DNA from 4 places in the Paenibacillus sp. RS8 genome. Region 4 is predicted to be linked to each of the others. Evidence: predicted binding sites of a transcription regulator. Region 4 holds the regulator's gene; each other region holds the start of a gene.
The links. Region 4 encodes Rex, which represses fermentation and respiration genes when NADH is low (regulators of the CRP and FNR family bind a similar motif). Its sites were predicted from a motif close to TTGTGAAATATTTCACAA; they were not measured.

Region 1 (4,992 bases), 2.4 Mb from region 4:
TCCACGCCCGCCCACCATTCTGGGTCCAAGCTGGAAGAGCTTATCCATCATTTCCCTCCGCATGTTGCTGCCCGTTGCTTCCGCAAAGCGGTAAGAGATACGGCTCATCAGCATGGCGCAAGCATGGCGCACTAGAAATGCAAGAAGGAACAATAGCGAAGTAGCCCATTGTTCCTTCAGAGGTTCTCCCGCAAATAGCGCAGAGATGACTTCTGCCAGCCATTTGGCCAGCAGAAGTATGGACATGCTTTGCACCAGGGTAAGGAGGCCAACGATCAGAAAGACCGGCTTAACTCCTTTATACCCAAGCAAATTTTTATCCATTAGTATTCAAGATGCTCCTTCTCGTGAACGCGTTTATGAAAGACAAAGTAACTCCAAATTTGATATCCCAATACGAATGGAAGGATGGTCAGTGCCACAATCGTCATTACCTTTAAAGAGTAATGTCCCGAAGCCGCATTGGTGATTGTCAAATTAAAGGCTTGATCGATTGAACTAATCATAACACGTGGGAATAGTCCTACAAAGACTGAAGTTACCGACAACGCCATTACTGCTCCTGTCATTCCAAAAGCGTAGCCATCCTTCTTCTTCTTCATAAAATAACCCGATAGCACAAAAGCGATAATTCCAAGCGCTACAATAATCATAAGAACCGTTCCGCGCTGTTCGAAGATATCAGTCATATTATAAGTCATAATCACAAAAGCAGTAAACAAAACTGCAAGTGGGATCAGCAATTTCTGTGCCATCTTCCGAGCACGAGCCTGTAGATCACCCACTGTACGCAGCGTTGTGAACATGAGACCATGCACCAAACAGAGAAGAACTACCGTAAGACCTGCTACTACAGTATATACATTCACGATATCTGTAAAACCTGCGTACATTTGCATATCGCCATCAATAGGCAAACCTTTAATAAAGCTGGCGAACACTACTGCAAGGAGGAACGGTGGGAGGAAGCTGCCAATAAAGATACAAGCATCCCAAGTTCTTTTCCAAGCTACAGAATCTCGTTTACCTCTGAACTCAAAAGCAACACCACGCGCAATCAAAGCTAATAAAGCAAAGACAAAAGGAATATAGAATCCGCTAAACAACGTTGCATACCATTCCGGAAAAGCCGCGAACATTGCGCCCGCACCCGTTAGTAGCCATACCTCATTAGCATCCCAGAAAGGTCCGATAGAGTTAATCAGTACCCGGCGCTCTGTATCATTTTTAACGAGAATCTGTGTTTCCATTCCTACGCCGAAATCAAAACCCTCCAGAAAGAAGAACCCTATAAACAGAACTGCAATCAGCACAAACCACAATTCATTAAGAGATATCATTGGGCGCCCTCCTCATTATATGGATCATGCGAATCCCCGTGATCGTTATCCATCGCATAAGGACCTTTTTTAATTACTTTCATAAACAAACCAATCAGTACTAATCCGAGAATTGCGTAAATCGTTGTAAAAGAAATAACAGAGAATAGAACCTGACCACTCGTAATATTAGGCGACACACTGTCTTCCGTGGTCATCAGTCCGAATACCGTCCATGGCTGACGCCCGAATTCGGTCATGACCCAACCCGCTGTATTCGCGATTGGAGGAAGCAGTAATCCCCATAACATAAACCGCATAAACCAGGTGTTTGGACGGTCCATTTTTTTGCGCCACATTAAATACATAGCGTACATACCCAGTACAATCATTAACGTTCCTGCTAGAACCATGATCCGGAAACTCCAGAATGTCGTACGTACAGGTGGAATATAGTCACCGGGGCCATAGGTTTGCTCATACTCAGCTTGCAGTTCAAGCATACCTTTAACTTCACCGGAAAATTTACTGTATGAAAGGAAGCTCAGCATATACGGAATTTGAAATTCTCCAGTACTTTCTTGCTTCTCTGGATCAATATTTGCCCATACGGTCCAAGGCGCTGGGTCACCACTCTTACCCCATAGTCCTTCGGAAGCCGCCATCTTCATAGGTTGAGTCTCAACCAAATACTGTGCTTGCGCATGGCCTGCCACGGCTACACCAATAGAAGAAATAATACCTACGATAGCTGCAATTTGAAAAGATTTCTTAAAGAAAGATACATCTTGTTTCTTCAATATCTTGTACGCACTAATACCCGTTACTAGGAAGGCACCTGTTGCATACGCAGCAAGAACCGTGTGCGGGAATTCAACCAACAATTGTCCGTTCGTAATAAGCGCGAAGAAATCATTCATTTCTGCACGACCATTATTAATCGCAAATCCTACTGGATGCTGCATAAAGGAGTTTGCTGCCAGGATCCAGAAAGCAGATAACATCGTACCGAATGCTACCAGCCAGATGGAGGCCAAGTGCACTCTCTTGGACACTTTGTCCCAGCCAAATATCCAGATTCCAATAAACGTAGACTCCAGAAAAAAGGCTGCCAATGCTTCTACTGCAAGCGGAGCCCCGAAGACATCACCCACAAAACGTGAATAATCAGACCAGTTCATCCCGAACTGAAATTCCTGCAAAATCCCTGTAACTACCCCTACTGCAAAATTGATGAGGAACAGCTTTCCCCAGAACTGCGCCATTCTTTTGTACTCTTCATTGCCTTTTCTAACGTACATGGTCTCCATAATGGCAATCAAGAGCGCTAGTCCGATTGATACCGGTACAAAGAAATAGTGGAATATTGTCGTCGACGCAAATTGTATACGCGACAGCATTACTGTATCCATATTTTTCCCTTCCTTCTCCCCTTTTCGTTAATTATATTGTGTCAAAAATTTAAACGTCTTTTTGTGATTAATGTCACACAAAGGGGTGTATTTAACGGTAAAATTCAAATGATTTGTGACAAAAATCACAATTTACCATAAAAAAAGCAAAAAAAATAAGACGGTTTAACCGTCTTGAAGTTGTTCACTGCTCTATAACAAGCTTGACTCATAAAGGCATTGGTTAGGTAATGGAAATACCCTTCTTCAGCGATTTGAGATCGCCATTCGAATTAAGCAATTGTGGTAGCATCTTCGTGCTGCGAACCATTGGAGAGTCACATAGACGGCAAGAAGGCGCATGTTCAAATGCGAAATTATCCCTCATCCATCCGTTGCATCCATCATTGGTACACGCCCAAATCGCGGTATTTTCTTCCGGTATTTCTTCCAAAGGTTTCTTCCGGTAGTTCATTGCCGTTCCTCCCATCCTGTAAGTCAATAGTGACTAACTAGATATAAAAAGACCGTCCCAACTTTCAAAAAGCTGGGACGGTTTCTTCTATTATTACAGTTTTACAACGTTTTCGGCTTGTGGTCCACGGTTGCCTTGAACAACGTTGAATTCAACGCGTTGGCCTTCGTCCAAAGTTTTGAAGCCGTCGCCAGTGATTGCGCTGAAGTGAACGAATACGTCGCTTCCGCCTTCAACTTCGATAAATCCGAATCCTTTTTCTGCGTTGAACCATTTAACTGTACCTGTTTGCATGTGTGTTACCTCCACAAATTTAAATTAATATGTTCTTTTTATCTTCAAACAAAGAAAAAATTCACACATTGAAAAAGGTTGTATTACCAAATATAACAGCCCTTTTCAATGCGAAAATTAGGGACTAAATGTATGATTGATATCATATTACCACACCTGATTAGCAAAGGCAAGCTGGCATCCGGATTTATCCGGTTCTACCCTAATAAGTATTACCTTCCAATGTAAGGGTTGCCAGTCAGCCCAAAATTCATTAAATCAGCTTATAATTGCCATATTTATCAAATCTTTAGAAGAAACAGATCCCCGATAGCGATACAAAGTATCGCTATTTCAGGAAGGTCTACCTTCACAACTGAAGGGGTAGTCCGTTCTACTTGTCATTACTGCTATATCATTATATGCCGACTTTCGGTATATTATTCCTCTGGTTTTTCAAGAAGTTTAACTGTCGTCTGATTGACCTTCCCATTTCGGTAATAGGTGATCTTCAGATCCTCGCCAATCTTCGTTTGATTATATAAATACTTGCGAAGGGAGAGTGTGGATGTAATAGGCTCATCATTAAATTTTGTAATTACATCATTAAATTGTATTCCGGCTTCCTTTGCAGGTCCAACAGCATCCAGAACGACTACCCCATCCTTAACATTATTCGGTAGGTTCAGTTCCTTCCGTTGATCCTCTGCAAGAGGAACGTAAGGATTATTTAAATCTACGGAATATACACCTAAGTAGGACCGGGCAATACGCCCTTTTTCAGCCAGTTCATTTGCGGTATCTATCACATGGTTAGCTGGAATTGCAAACCCTAGACCCTCTACACCTGCATCGGAGATTTTCATCGTGTTAATACCGATGACTTTACCATCCAGATCCACAAGTGCTCCGCCGCTATTACCTTCATTAATCGCCGCATCGGTCTGAATGACCTCTTGCTCCCAGTCATATACGCCGTCCTGATTTAAGGATACAGGAACCTTCCGTTCAGTATAGCTGACAATCCCTGAGGTCAATGTGTCTCCAAGTCCTAAAGGGTTACCAATGGCAATGACTGTTTCACCTAGGCGAAGCTTGGAGGAATCTCCTAGCTGTGCGATCGTATTGATACCCTTAGCATCAATAGAAAGAACTGCGATATCACTCACTTTATCCGTACCAACAAGTGTAGCTTTACGTGTCTCACCATCTACTGTTACGACCTCAAGATTGCCGGAGTCTTCGATAACATGGTTATTAGTAATAATAAATGCTTTATTATCCACCTTTTTATAAATCACTCCAGAGCCTAATGCTGACTCATCCAGAATGTTCAATTCTTTATTATCTTCCTTATGATTGATAATACTAACTACTGCAGGACGAACCGTAGCAGCGGCTTGAATGATACGGTCAAACGGATCACTACTTGGAGTAACCTCCCCAGTTGTTGCTACCGACTTCGGGGCAGTTTCATGACTCATTTGTCCAGTAAGCACACTGAATAAGAACACTGCCACCACAGCACTGATTA
Region 2 (4,992 bases), 180 kb from region 4:
GAATCACATTATAAGCAATCCCTAGGATTCTTCCTACTTCCATTGAATCCCCCCCCAAGTTGCTGATCCGATTTAATGACTTCAATCTGCAAATCGATTTAATAGTTTTATAGTATTGAAATGCATCCCTTCATGGTAAAGCGTGAAATTTATGAATTCTCCGATAGTATTTAATGTTAATCCACTACCGGTTGTAAGAGGGGTCACTTGCTCACTTAAGCGATTGTTCATAGCTTCCCTGATACGTTTGGGTTGCTCCGAAAGCATCTCGATTAACACTTCAAGTGTTGGTGGCTTCTCGCTCCACTCTGCAGGTTTTGTCCCTTTCGCAAATAATCGTTCAAAGCTTTCCGGCAATTGCATAAGCTCCCTAGCGGAATGAAAAGCAAACTTCTCTTGCACCAAATAAATATGTCCCAAGTTCCATCTGATGTTGTTATTGAAACCTTCTGGAATGATATCTAGCGTTTCCTCGGAAAGCTCTTCAACTGCACGAACAGTAACACTACGCACAAATTCAATTTGTTTGAACACGATTGTATCCATCATAACCCCTCCCCATTTTTCATCCATAGTTTACCATAAGATTATCTTCAATTTCCTAAAAATGATTATATATTTATTGATATTTGCTTCATGACGAGCTTAATAAATGACTGAATATAACTCACCTTAAGCTCCTTCTTTCTGTAGCCCATCCATATCGAATGATTAGAGACTACATTTTCCACATCAACCTTGGCTAACGTCCCCTGTTCAAGATAAGGCTTAGCTAACAAAGCGGATACAAAACTAACCCCATACCCGGCAATCACAGCTTGAATAACCTCATTCACTCCATTAAATTGAAGCTCAACTCTTGGCTGTTGTACCTTTTTTTCTTCACATATTCGAACAAGTCTCTCTCTAGCTGCACTGCCTTCCTCTCTCATAATAAATGCTTCAGACATCACTTCTTCAAATTTAACCTGCTGCTTAGCAAAAGGGTGCTTAGCAGCGACCACGAACACATACTCGTCCTTGTATAACTCCCGATATTCAAATATGTCTGTATGATGCGAAGGGAACTCCATATCACTGAATATCGCCACGTCCGCTTCAAAGTTTTTTAATTGTTCCATCACTTCCTGAGAATTAGTAGTAGTGATTTGAATTTTCACTTCCGGAAAAGATTGTTTGAATAATGACGCCCACCTGGGAATGAGGATACTTGTAGCCAGATAATTACCTGCGATCCGAATTTGACCCTCAGGAAATTTATGATGATTCTCAATGATCTGCTGTACTTGTTCACCCATGGCAAATAACTTCTCAAGGGGATCGATCAGTCTTTTTCCAATCGGTGTAAGTACCATCCTCTTTCCTTTGACCTCTAATAATAAAATTTGATTCTCCCGTTCAAACTTACGGATCTGCGCAGATATAGCGGGTTGACTGATATGTAAACGTTCAGAAGCTTTGGTCACACTGCCTGTTATCGCCACGTAGTAAAACAATTTTAATACATGAAAGTTCATCGTGATATCTTCCTAACCATATAAAATAAAATCATTATTCAAGAAGCTTCGTTTCTTACTATAACCATACATTATGGATCCTAACTATTATATATTGTTTATTTATATTTTTTTATCCTATACTTACAACTATTCATAAGGGAGGTTTCGTTAATGAAGGAGACAGTATTATTCTTAACCCGGCATGGACAAACCGAATGGAATTTGCAACAACGGATGCAGGGGCATCAAAATTCGGCACTTACAGCGTTAGGTGAGCAGCAGGCTGAATGGTTGAGAGATCGTTTGGAAGGCGAAAATTTAAGTGCAATTTATTCTAGTACTAGCCCAAGAGCATTGCATACTGCGCAGATTTTACGGGGAAAGCGGAGTTTATCCATTCAACAGGATGCTTCTTTAATGGAAATTAACATGGGCATTTGGGAAGGAATGAACACGGATCAGATTGAACAAGATTATCCTTTACAATACTCTCATTTTTTCACCAGACCTGATCTATATCTCCCTCTAGCTTCAGGTGAAACCTACAGTCAGCTTGAACAAAGAGTAACGCCGACTATAGAGCGTATCATTAACGATAACGAAGGACTTGAGGTGCTTATTGTCACTCATCGGATAACGTTAAAAGTTATAATGGCTCATTTTCTCAATAAATCATTGCAAGAGTTAGGGGAAATGCCGGATATTCTCTCCACAGCCTTATGTAAAGTAACGCTAACTGACCATCATACTACCATTGATCTCTACGGCGATACTTCACATTATCTTTGAAAAAAAGCCCCACGAAACGTTCACAGTATTAGGTAACTGCAAAAAAAGGTAACTCCGATATAAACGGAACTACCATTTTAGAGTTCAAAATTACATCTCTACGCTTTTGATTACAAAGCTACGGACCTTCATCCATTTTCCTGAAATGAATTCGTCAATCGTTTTCGTCTTCGGTCTAACACAAAAACGATGCTTGCTTCCTTTATCAAATCCCACCGCTTCAAAAATCAAAGCGTCACCTATTTGCTCCTTAAAGAACACTTGCTTCAATCCCAATCTATTTAACATTTCAAGCTTTACACTCTCAATATACGTACGTGAATATTCCTTAGACATATGTGTTCCTCCTAGTAGTGGTAGTAATATTATAAGATCAATATTAAGAAAATCAACCAAAGATCACATAATCATTATCCACAACCGTCTAAACCGGGATACATCTCATCACCTCAATAAGAAAAAACCGACCCATAGTCTATGGGTTGGCTTCTACGTATGAGATGATTACAAAATTATTTAACTTCTGTTGTTCCAGTCACTTTTCCGTCAATCTTTGCAGATGCTTTCAGATCCTCGCTTGTGAAGTATAGGTTACCGTCAATTGTTGCGGTTTCAGGCAGAGTAAAACCTTTCGCTTCTACATAAACATCGCCTTTAATCGTTCCGCCTTCAACTTTCAAATTTTCACTTTGTACAGTAAACTTAGGTACGGTAAGTGTATAACTTGCAGTGATCTTATGATCAGCGTCTTGTGAGTAAAGGGCAATCTTACGATAGATGTCGCCATCAGCGGCTCCTTTATCATGGAATTCTCCAGCTACAACAATCTCTTCAGGAATCGTTACATCATTTAGAATAGCTACAATCCAGTTTCCATCTTTGCTTACAGCTTTAGTAAATGCATCTGCTTGATTCACAATCGAGGCAGTAGTGACTGCATCTGTCTGCTCAGCAGCCGGAGCTGAAGTTGCCGCCGAGTTAGTTGCTTTATCCTCGTTTGCTCCACAACCAGCCAATACCGCTACCGAAACCCCGGCCACCAAAATCATTTTAAATAGTTTCATTTCGCTTCCCCCTAATTTTGATTATAAATTAATTATATATTAAAATTCTTAATAATTAAGTGAATGGTTTCACAAATTTGTGTCAGTATATAAAGCGATTTCATTGTTCTGTCTCGTCTGGATTAAAATTTGTTTTCATGAGAACACCTCTTCTCGCTGACTTATTTAGGTTCTTAAATCTATTTACCCAAAATATAAAAAACATCACAAGGAAGAGTATGTTCATAGAAAAGTTAACAGTTTATCAACTAGTTAAATGAAATAAAAAAAGCTAGAGCACACACAGCGCTCCGCTCTAGCTTGGTAGCTCCACCTTAAATACGTTGTCTTAAATCTCGTCACTGCAAAATTTCAATCTCAGCAAATTGAGACAGATCATTCAGAAACTCAGGATAAGAAACAGCGATACAACCACAATTCCGAATAATAGAAGGCTTTTCCATACTACTAGCTAGAACGGCGGCAGTCATAGCAATTCGGTGATCACCATAACTATTCACGACTGCAGGCGAAGGACTACGACCACCAAAGATAATAAGTTCATCTTCGTCATAAGAAGTCTCGAGTCCAAACGCCGCTAATAGCTTGGCAGTTGTCTCCAATCGGTTTGTATCCTTATCCTTCAGTTCCCTACAGTTCCTAATGACGGTAGTCCCCTCAGCGAATGCTGATACTACAGCTAACAATGGAACCTCATCGATCAGACTCTGTACTTTTTCGTTGCCTTCCACATGTACGGGAGTTAGCGTTTTTCCTGTAGTGCAGTAGAGATCCGCTATTGGCTCACCGGATATTAGCTGCCTTTCCCGATGTAGCTTCAGATCCACCCCCATCTCTCGTAGCACGCTGACGAATCCAAACCTAGTTGGATTCACACCTACATCTCTGATCCAAAGTTCCTTTTTACGATCCATACTACGAATCGTAAAAGCTGCTAGCAAAAATGCAGCGGAAGACAAATCGCCTGGAACAATCACATCTTTGGCTGCAAAGTTATAACCACCTCGGATAGAGGTAACGTTATTCTGGATTTCAATATCAATTCCAAAATATTTCATCAATCGTTCCGTGTGATCGCGACTCTGGCACATTTGTCGATAGCTACTTGTTCCATCTGCATAGAGACCCGCAAATAGAAAGGCTGATTTCTCCTGTGCGCTAGCTACTGTTGCCTCGATATTGATAGGGCTCAATGGGAACCTACCGTTAATCACAAGCGGAAGGTAGCCTTCGCTTTCGAGATAGGTGATCGACGCTCCCATTTCTATCAGCGGTTGTGCCACCCAATCCATAGGCCTAGTAGATAGAAGTCGATTGCCGGCTAGCTCGACTGCAAATGGATGACCTGCCAGAACAGACATGATAAGTCTCGCAGATGTAGCAGTATTCCCGATTTCAAGTCTGGCATCAGGAATTCTTAATGATTGTAGCCCCAATCCATAGACAGTTAATGCATTACCATTCCATGCAAACGTTACACCTAATTGGCGCAAAATAGCGATACAACTCTCAATGTCACGAGATCGCAGTACATTATGAATAACTCCCTTCCCTTCCGCAATGGCGTTCATCATAATTGCCCTCTGAGAAATAGATTTATCCCCAGGAACCGATGCATATTTGAATGAATGCTCGTCCAA
Region 3 (4,992 bases), 2.9 Mb from region 4:
CCGTGGTCGCTGAATGGATTGGCGCGGATAAAGGGATCGGCTATTATATGCTTCTGCAAAAATCGGCTTACCGTACGGATCGGATGTTTGTCGCTATTGTGATTATTGTGCTCCTTAGTCTTGTGCTTTTTGCGATTATCGCATTATTGGAAAAATGGTTAGTCCGCTGGAAACCGCGCCGTAACTCATAGAAAGGAAGATGCCTGTATGTCTCAAGCGACGCAAATAGAGCAAAGAACAACAGAAATCATAAGCTCTCCTGAAGCTCATACTGCACCACCTGCTCTTGAAGTAAGCGGCATCTCCAAGTCCTTCACCCATCGTCGCCGCGAGACGAACGTGCTCAACAACGTCTCTCTTAAGGTAGAGCAGCAAGAGTTCGTCTCGATCGTCGGTCCTTCCGGCTGCGGAAAAAGCACCTTATTCCATATGATCGGCGGACTAGTGAAGCCTGATACAGGAACGATCCGCATGAACGGCAAGGTCGTTACAGGTCAACGCGGTGAGATTAGTTATATGCCGCAGCAGCCTGCTCTTTTTCCTTGGCGAACGATTGAAGATAATGTACTGCTAGCCGGAGAAATCAAAGGTGCTCTGCAGGATGGAGCTCGTGAAGAAGCGCGCCAGTGGCTCGCTAAGGTTGGCTTGAATGGATTCGAACAGGCTTATCCGCATATGCTGTCTGGTGGGATGCAGCAGCGTGCTGCTTTTCTCAGAGCACTGCTGGCTCCGCAGGAGTTGATGCTGCTCGATGAACCTTTCAGCGCATTGGATGCACTAACTCGCAGTGAAATGCAGCGCTGGCTGCTGGAGCTGTGGGAGGAGAATCGCCGCTCCGTGCTATTCATCACCCATAACATCGAAGAAGCGTTGCTGCTCTCGAATCGTATTTATGTATTCTCCGGTCGCCCCGGCTCCATCCTACATACTGTTGACGTGCCATTTCCACGGCCACGCCGTGATGAGATTACGGATTCCCCGGAATTCCTTAAACTCAAACGACAACTGTCACAATGGATGCGAGAAGAACAGGCTAAAAGCGGGAAGCAGCTTTTTGAATAGCGACGCTCCACTCACTTTGAATGAGTGATTAAACAAAGAACCGCCCGGGCTTCAATTAGCCCAAGCGGTTCTTTTGTTTTAACCAGAATAGTAGTTAAATCTTATTGTGCTTGCACGAACTCAGCAGATTTAATTCCGGCTTGACGGCCGAAGATAATGATCTCAGCTACAGAGTTACCGCCGATCCGGTTTTGACCGTGCAATCCGCCTGTTACTTCACCTGCTGCAAACAGGCCAGGAATAGCTGCGCCTTCTTTATTTAATACTTCTGTATTCGTGTTGATCTTCACGCCGCCCATAGTGTAGTGAATCCCAGGTGCGATCTTAATAGCGTAGTATGGAGCGGTGGACAAGTCGTTGTCCATTCCTGTCGTTCTGCCAAATTCAGCATCGTTCTTGTTCTTTACTGCGCTGTTCCAAGTATCAAGTGTCTCTTTTAGCTTATCGGCTGGAACACCGATTTCTTTCGCCAATGCTTCGATGGTATCCGCTTGGATCACGAAGCCCATTTTGTCATATTGTTCAATTGCTTTCACGCGTGATTTGACGCCGGAATCAAAGACAAGCGTTGCCGCTTTTTCAGGAAGTGCATTGATCGCTTCGGTAACTTTATCACGTGTAGTCAATTCATTTACGAACCGTGTGCCTTCGCTATTTACGAGGATAGAACCTTCGCCGCGTACAGCTTCCCCGATCAGATAAGATTTTTCTTGTTGAACTGTTGGGTGAACCTGGATTTGATCCATATCAACGGTGGTTCCGCCAAGTGCCTCGATCATTTTGATGCCGTCACCGGTACTGCCGATTTGGTTAGTAGTAACGTAACCTTCCAAATCAGGTCTAACTGTAGAGATCATGTCCATATTAGAACCGAAACCACCGGTAGTGACAACAACAGCCTTCGCTGTAATGGTTTTTTCATCGGCTTGGTTAAAGAGTACCTTTACTCCGTCAACCTTACCATCTTTTTGGGTGATTTCCTTCACATCTGCGTTCACAAACAATGGAATTTCTTTTTCTTGTATATTCTTAACCAATCCTTTGACAAGGTATTGGCCTACCGCAGAGCCGTCTTCTGGGCGGTGAGTACGTTTTTCGTTCATGCCGCCTGTGATCGTGATATTGTTCAGTCTGATTCCGATCGAATCCAACCAATCAATAGCACTTGCGGAATTATCTACGAAGAAACGAAGCATCTCTTTATCGTTGGTGTCGTGACCACCTTTTAATGTCTCTTCATAAAATAAATCATTGCTATCTTTAATACCTTGATCTTTTTGGAATTTTGTTTCAGAAGCATTCATCCCCGATGAGGATTTACTTGTATTCCCGCCAGCAACTGGCATTTTTTCTAAAATAACCGGGTTCAAACCTTTAGCCTTTGCTTCTAGTGCAGCGGACATTCCAGCACCGCCGGCTCCGACAATAACGATATCATAGCTATCTTTTAATTGATCCAGTGGTGTGTAGCTAGCCTCTGATGCACCAGATACGGCTTCGGTTTTATCATTTTTAGCCGTCTCATTGACCTTACTCTTGTTCTCGTTGCCAGCACTATTACCTGCGCTGTTGCTATTACTGTTACCGCAGCCTGCGATCACGAGCATAACCGAAAGAATGAGAATAAGAGCAGCACTTGTTGTCTTTTTCACCTTTATAACGCCCCTTTGTGAATGTTTTCACATTTATAATAAAGCAAAGATACTATTTTGTGAAGGTTTTCTGTAATTAGTTATGATTACTGTCACATTTTCATGTATATTTTCAATTATTTTTTCATAAAATTCCTCCATTTCAAATACATCTCAGCTCCCTACTCAGTTATTAAAGCTGTGCAGCCTATATACTCTTATATTTCAAAAAAGCCACCCTTTCCAGGGTGGCCATCTGCCTTATTTCCTTATCCTTTTTCCATACAGGGTGTGCAGGCTTAACTAACTGAAATTCTAAAGGAATCCGTAGTTTGAGCGTTACTGGATCACTTAAGGTACATAAGCTATAACTTCAATTTCTACGAGCCCATCCTTAGGCAGACGTGCTACTTCAACAGCGCTGCGAGCAGGGTATGGCTGAGCAAAAAACCTTCCATAAATCTCATTCACCTTAAGAAAATCATTCATATCCTTTAGGAAAACGGTCGTCTTTATTACCTGATCCATGCTTGTACCCGCCGCTTCCAGTATGGCTTTGACATTCAGCAACGACCGTTCCGTCTGTTCCTCAACCGTAGCAGGAAAAGTCCCATTAACCGGGTCTAGTCCGAGTTGTCCTGAAGTATATAGGACGTTCCCAAGCTTTACAGCTTGAGAGTAAGGTCCAATTGCGCCTGGTGCATCCGTTGTTATTACAGTTTCTTTATGCATATTTGTCATTTTAAAAGACTCCTTTATCCAGCTTGTTCATTAGTGTTGCCGTCATATTCCTTTAGCATTTCTGCCTGTTGCTCTGGCGTTAACTTCGCGATACCGAATCCCGTGAAGCCCCATATCGTCGCAAAGATTATTCCTGTCCAACAGAGAACAGCCCAAGGTAAATAATCTAGCGTTGCAACACCCAGCGTACCCGCCATATAAGCACCTGCAGCTGTCCAAGGCAGAATAGGCTCGGTAATCGCCGCTGAATCCTCGATGGTACGTCCCAAGTTCTTCGGATGTAAGCCCCGACGGATATATGCTTCACGTAGCATTTCACCTGGCATTAAGATGGACACCTGACCATTACTTGTAACTCCGATCATCGTAAGACCTGTAACAATTGTTGCTACGATCATTGAACCTGTGGAATGGACGAACTTCAAAAGCTTATTAACAATCAATTCCAAGGACTTGGTCAGAGATATGGTTCCAGCGAACGTGATTGCACAGAAGCAAATGAGAAGTGTCCCCATCATGGAGTTCATTCCGCCACGATTTAGAAGACGGGGTACATCTTCAATAACGTTGGCAGAATCAAACCCAGCAACTTGAACCATAGAAATATTAAATCCATTAACAACAGAAGATACGACATCATTCAAAGTAAACCCCTGGAATACAAGTGCGTTAGCCATAGCGAACATAGAAGAGATCAGCATGACCGGTATTGTCGGTTTCTTCGTAATTGAACCATACAAGATGATTAATACGGGTACTATAAGCAGCAGATTAAAGTCATAAATTGTATTCAACGATCCCATGATTGTTCCAACCTTCTCCGGAACAATAGCGCCTGCGGCATCTGTGTTTAGGCCTGTAATAATAAAAACAACGCTTGCGACAATAAAGGAAGGAATTGTGGTATACAATAAATGTCCAATATGCTCATATAGATTGACACCTGTTGCTAACGCCGCAATATTAGTCGTGTCTGAAAGCGGTGACAATTTATCACCAAAATAAGCACCTGCAACTACTGCACCAGCCACTGCTGCTAGGTTTGCATCCATACCCGCGCCAACGCCCATAAAAGCAACCCCGATCGTTCCCGCTGACCCCCAAGATGTGCCCGTACAAAGCGAAACGGCAGCTGTCGCAATAAATGCGGTAATAAGCAGAAATTGTGGACTAATAATTTTCAATCCATAGTAAATCATCATTGGAATCGTTCCACCAACCATCCATGCCCCAATCATAAAACCAACCATGATCAGAATAAGAATGGCGGGCATCGTTTTCGCGATCTTACCAGCGATAGATTCTAGTATGTCGTTATAGCTATAACCAAGAATAATCGCGATAATACCAGCAACAACCGCTGAGGTAATAATAAGTGGTTCTGGTGGTAATTCAAACAACACATACCCTAAACTAAGTAGCACAATCATCGTAATAATCGGCAATAGCGCTAAGAACATCGTCGGCTGTTTCTTGACTCTTGGTGTTTCTGATTTGGACATGATTATTATCCCCCTTGATACGGATCTGAAAAAGGCTACTAACGAGGTCTTTCAAG
Region 4 (4,992 bases):
ATTCGAGCTCCATCTGAGAACCGATAAAATTGATAATAATACCGACCGCTTTGTTTATAAAAAAGCTGCCATGCATACTCTCCGTTATATACCCCCGGCAACAACCGCTCGATACTAACGTCCGGAAGATCAGCTTTAATTATGCTGCGTATTTTCGCTTCAGAGGTCCCTTTACTCAGTTCCTCAGCATATACTGCGTCGTTGCCTTCTGCAAACTTCCCGTCTACAGTAAAGCGTACCCATACCATCAACTCGGTCCCGGATTGATTCTTCCCTGTTAAGACCCAGTACACTGCATTTTCATCCCAAACGGATTTCTGTGCTTTAGTTACCTCTGTCAGACCAGCGCTGGTTTTGGCGATATCCTTAGCAATATCTCGCTCGTTCCATTGATCTTTCATAATATAGGCATAGAACTGGATAAGTCCAAACAGAAGGAGCAGAATCAGAACTGACCCCAGGAGGATCCATTTTTTCCTTTTCTTCAAGGTACAGCTCCCTTTCTAGTAATATATCTTTTTTGATTATATAACACACCCGTGTGTTTATCCAAAGTTTCATATTCATTCATATAAATTCTTATATTTACAGAAAAGGCCGTAACTTTTGCAAACGCAGAAAGTCACAGCCTTTCAGTTAATTTATGATCTTAGACTAGCGCTTGAGTAGCCCCTCAAAGGATTCTTGCGCCTTACGACGGATAGCTTCCTCATCTAACGTTACACATTGTCCATGTTTTACAACCTGTTTACCATTCACCCATACATGCTCAACATCCTTGGCACTGGCAGAGTATACAGCATGAGACAGCAAATCTGTGTGCGGTAGTAAATGCGGCTGGTCTATATCAATCGCGATAAAGTCAGCTTTCATGCCTACAGCGAGCCTGCCCACATCATTTAAAAAGATAGACTTCGCGCCATACTCTGTAGCCATACTCAGAGCTTCCGGAGCCGGTACAGCCGTAGGATCACCACTTACACCTTTATGGATAAGTGCTGCAAGACGCATCTCTTCAAACATATCCAAGTTATTATTACTTGCCGCGCCATCTGTACCCAGCGACACCTTCACACCGGCCTTTAGAAGATCCGTAACACGAGCAACTCCACTAGCCAGTTTTAGATTACTTCCCGGGTTATGAGATACCCCTACATTATGACGAGCCAGAATCTCGATCTCTTCATCATTCAATTGAACGCCATGAGCAACAATAGACGGACGTGTGAACATTCCAAGCTTCTCTAAATGCGCTACAGGCCGCAGGCCGTAATCCACTACATTCTGCTCCACTTCGCGTTTCGTTTCGGACATATGTGTATGCATCGGTAAATCCAAATCATGCGCCGCCTGTACAAACTTAACAAAGAAATCCGGTGGGCAAGTATATGGAGCGTGTGGCGAGATCATCGTTGTAATTCTACCGTCAGCCTTTCCATGCCAGTTCCGTGCAAAAGAAATCGCTTCCGCAAGCTTGTGATTCTGTACTTCCTCTGGACAAAGACCGATTACGCCTCTCATCAATACGGAACGGATGCCTGATAATTCGACCACCTCAGCTACTCGATCCATATGATCATACATATCCAGGAAGGTTGTAGTGCCACCTTTCAGCATTTCCAGAACAGACAAGGAGGTTCCCCAGTATACATCTTCTCCGGTGAACTTCTCTTCCATCGGCCACATTTTTTCCTGAAGCCACACTTGAAGCGCTAAATCATCTCCATAACCACGAAGCAATGACATTGCAGCATGGCCGTGTGTGTTTACCAGACCAGGCATAAACAACAGACGACTGCCATCAACAACTTGCACACCTTCTTCCATCAAAGGCTCTTCTTTTCCTATGTAAGTGATCAAATCATCTTCAATAGTCATATATCCACTAAGAACAGGCTCATCCGTTCCCGGAATAAGAAAACGCCCGCCTTTGATAATCGTTTTACTACTCTTCATTTCCGCTTTCTTCCTTTCCGTCTTTCAAATAATAAGCAAGGCTTTGCAAATCCGTTGTAAAATCGGCTGCATGAACCCGGATATTCGGTGGTGTTTTTAGAATCACTGGTGCAAAATTCAAAATCGCCTCAATGCCAGATTCAATAAGAATATCTGCTACATTCTGCGCTTCTGAGTCAGGTACTGTAATAATCCCAATTCGAATGCCTTGCTCACGAACTGTCTGACCTAGCTCCTCCATGGGTTGAACCGTAAGAGAGTTGATTTTCCGCCCTACCTTAGGTGCATAAGAATCAAATATAGCGGTAATCTTCATAGTATCTTTCAGATAAGCATTATAATTAGATAATGCATGTCCAAGGTTACCGGCACCTACTAATGCCACATTCAGCTGTTGGTCCAGCTTCAAAATATGACGGATTTTCTCAATAAGATAAGTTACGTCATACCCAATACCTTTTCTGCCGAAGTCTCCAAAATACGCTAAATCTTTACGGATTTGAGCGGGATTCAGATCAAGTTTTTGTCCTAATTCTTGCGAGGAAACGGTTAATATTTCACGTTTCTGAAGATCATTCAAGAAACGTAAGTACACAGGAAGTCTGCGAACAACGGCTTCTGATATTTTATCCGATTTCATAATTTACCTCCTAATTTAAGTACTATTCTGTTTGAATCCTATTAAAATTTCTGTACCTCGTCTCAATGAAGAGCGGTATTCTCTTATACCGCCCTTCATTGTGGAGTGATTAATTAAACAGAAGATGTCCTTCTTAAGAAACGCCTCCGTCTTCCAACCACTCTGCTATACGAGGAACCATTTGATCCGTAAGCATATGTTCCATTTTCGGGCCAGGCAACGAATAAAGGAAATACTTTCCATAATGAGATTCGATAACCCTAGTGTCATACACTATAACAATACCCCGATCCTGCGCTGTCCGTACCAGTCTTCCAAATCCTTGCTTGAAGCGGATAACTGCCTGAGGCACCGACAATTTCATAAACGGATTCTTCTTCTGGGCTTGTAATAACTCAGACTTCGCTTCCGCTAGAGGGTGATTAGGCGGTTGAAATGGAAGCCTCACGATGGCTAAGCATGTCAATGCCTCGCCCGGAATATCTACTCCCTCCCAGAAGCTGCTAGTTCCAAGCAGAACTGAAGCAGCACTGTCCTGAAAGCGTCGAATCAGCTTACTGCGGCTTCCACCTTCCACGCCTTGACCTAGCACCGTGATTTCTTGTGAGGCTAGAGCCTCTTTCAGAGGATCGTAAACTTGGCGCAGCATCTTGTAAGAAGTAAACAGAACAAGCATCCGTCCGCGTGTCGTAATAGCCGCTTCTGCTAGTGACTGTACGAGCGTATCGACAAATCGGGCATCGCCCACACTGCCCTTCACACTAGGGAAATCCCGTGGAATTACTAATAGTGCCTGCTCCCGATACTTAAAGGGAGAAGGAAGGAGAGATGTCATTAGACGCCCCTCTTCCGCAGCTTCATTAAGTCCGAGATTATCAATCATAAACTGGAACGATTTATCGACAGAAAGCGTCGCCGAGGTTAACACAATACTTTTCTTTTTGTCGAAGAACAGCTCTTTAAGCTGGGTACTAACATCAACAGGGACGGCATATAGCTGTAGCGATTTGCTGCGATAATTTCCATTCGCCTCCAGCCAATATACTACATTCTCGTCGTTTAATCCCATAAAAAACCGTACTTGCTCACGTATAGAAGCTAAATCCTTAAATAAGCCGCTAATATCGGTTACTAAACTATCTGAAGAAGATTGACCTTCTTGATCACGCATCTCATTAAGCATCTTATCACCCTTACGGATAATTTCGCTTAATGTCAGATTCATAGTATTCTCCAAAGCAACCAATTCATCCCAATCTTTCGGTTTACGGGTAGGAAGTAACCGCATGACTAGCTGTCCAGCTTCTCCCGCCGCTGCATCGCTACGTTCCGGCAAGAGACTAAATAGCTTGTCACTAAGTAGATCCCAGGTTTCTTTTACAGTAAGTAGATCTGGATAGATTCTATCGATAACTCCGCTCCATTCAGAAGCTTCCTCACTGCCTGATGACTGAAGCATTTGACGAAGCGTTGGGAGTTGGCCGTTACGACTATCCTTGTATAATCGGGACAGCGTGTGAGCCACCGTGAAATGCTTCATATGCATACCTAAATGCTTGCCAGCCACGTCCTCCAGATGATGGGCCTCATCAATAACAAGATGTTCATAAGCCGGGAGTAGCTGGTGCCCAGCCTTAACATCTGCGAAAAGCTTAGAGTGGTTCGTAATAACCACGTCAGCAATACCCGCTTCATGTTTTGCCCGATGGTAATAACATTTGCGGAACCAAGGACAGGAGCGACCGAGACAAGAATCGGTATCGCTTGCTACCGTCTCCCAGAAATCTCCGCCACGACCGCTTAAATTGAGCTCTTCGTCATCCCCTGATTCACTTTGTGTCAGCCAAACGATCATCTGAGCCGCAGTAAGTGCATCTTCCCTTGGACTTATAAAGTCTTTTTTATTAATTTTATGTTCAAACTTACGAAGACACAAATAATGCCCTCTGCCTTTAAAAATCGCAGCTTTAAATGGAAACGGAACTACCTGCGTTAACAAAGGAATATCACGCTCACGCAATTGATCCTGCAGATTAATGGTATGAGTGCTGACCATAACTTTCTCATTAGTACGAACACTTTGGTATATGGCAGGCAACAAATAACCAAGCGATTTGCCAGTTCCTGTCCCTGCTTCGATCAATAGATGTTTGTCTTCGGCAAGTGCCGTAATCACCTCATTGATCATAATATCCTGAGCTTCTCGGCTTTCATACTGTGGCAAAGTGTCTTTAAGCCGTTTCGTTACTTCATCCATATAATCTGTAAATGATAAATTCTGTAGCGGATTCTCAGCATGCTCGTCACGAGGTGGAGCTAGTTCATTCCAATCCCCTACTGCAAGCGCTAATTGACGATAGAAAGTCAGATCACCTTCGGGTTGAAGCGTCTCCGCT

Region 1: a site for Rex is predicted at 2,845-2,862, ahead of ACDZ28_RS07875 (cytochrome ubiquinol oxidase subunit I). Genes of this name have one in related genera too.
Region 2: a site for Rex is predicted at 3,410-3,427, ahead of ACDZ28_RS28420 (polymer-forming cytoskeletal protein). Genes of this name have one in related genera too.
Region 3: a site for Rex is predicted at 2,730-2,747, ahead of ACDZ28_RS10280 (flavocytochrome c). Genes of this name have one in related genera too.

What each region holds. Positions count from the first base shown of each region.
Region 1 covers NZ_CP168131.1:1,484,721-1,489,712, forward strand. Annotated here, with positions in the region: gene cydD (thiol reductant ABC exporter subunit CydD) at 1-324, opposite strand, end outside; gene cydB (cytochrome d ubiquinol oxidase subunit II) at 324-1,340, opposite strand; gene ACDZ28_RS07875 (cytochrome ubiquinol oxidase subunit I) at 1,337-2,731, opposite strand; gene ACDZ28_RS07880 (cold-shock protein) at 2,955-3,185, opposite strand; gene ACDZ28_RS07885 (cold-shock protein) at 3,279-3,479, opposite strand; gene ACDZ28_RS07890 (S1C family serine protease) at 3,899-4,992, opposite strand, start outside.
Region 2 covers NZ_CP168131.1:6,029,051-6,034,042, forward strand. Annotated here, with positions in the region: gene ACDZ28_RS28395 (VOC family protein) at 1-43, opposite strand, end outside; gene ACDZ28_RS28400 (DinB family protein) at 82-573, opposite strand; gene ACDZ28_RS28405 (LysR family transcriptional regulator) at 612-1,517, opposite strand; gene ACDZ28_RS28410 (histidine phosphatase family protein) at 1,671-2,288, shown strand; gene ACDZ28_RS28415 (hypothetical protein) at 2,379-2,624, opposite strand; gene ACDZ28_RS28420 (polymer-forming cytoskeletal protein) at 2,801-3,352, opposite strand; gene aroA (3-phosphoshikimate 1-carboxyvinyltransferase) at 3,691-4,992, opposite strand, start outside.
Region 3 covers NZ_CP168131.1:2,009,937-2,014,928, reverse strand. Annotated here, with positions in the region: gene ACDZ28_RS10290 (ABC transporter permease) at 1-191, shown strand, start outside; gene ACDZ28_RS10285 (ABC transporter ATP-binding protein) at 208-1,062, shown strand; gene ACDZ28_RS10280 (flavocytochrome c) at 1,164-2,714, opposite strand; gene ACDZ28_RS10275 (RidA family protein) at 3,045-3,434, opposite strand; gene nhaC (Na+/H+ antiporter NhaC) at 3,449-4,936, opposite strand.
Region 4 covers NZ_CP168131.1:6,205,738-6,210,729, forward strand. Annotated here, with positions in the region: gene ACDZ28_RS29185 (DUF5590 domain-containing protein) at 1-488, opposite strand, end outside; gene ACDZ28_RS29190 (amidohydrolase) at 655-1,956, opposite strand; gene ACDZ28_RS29195 (redox-sensing transcriptional repressor Rex) at 1,946-2,596, opposite strand; gene dinG (ATP-dependent DNA helicase DinG) at 2,730-4,992, opposite strand, start outside.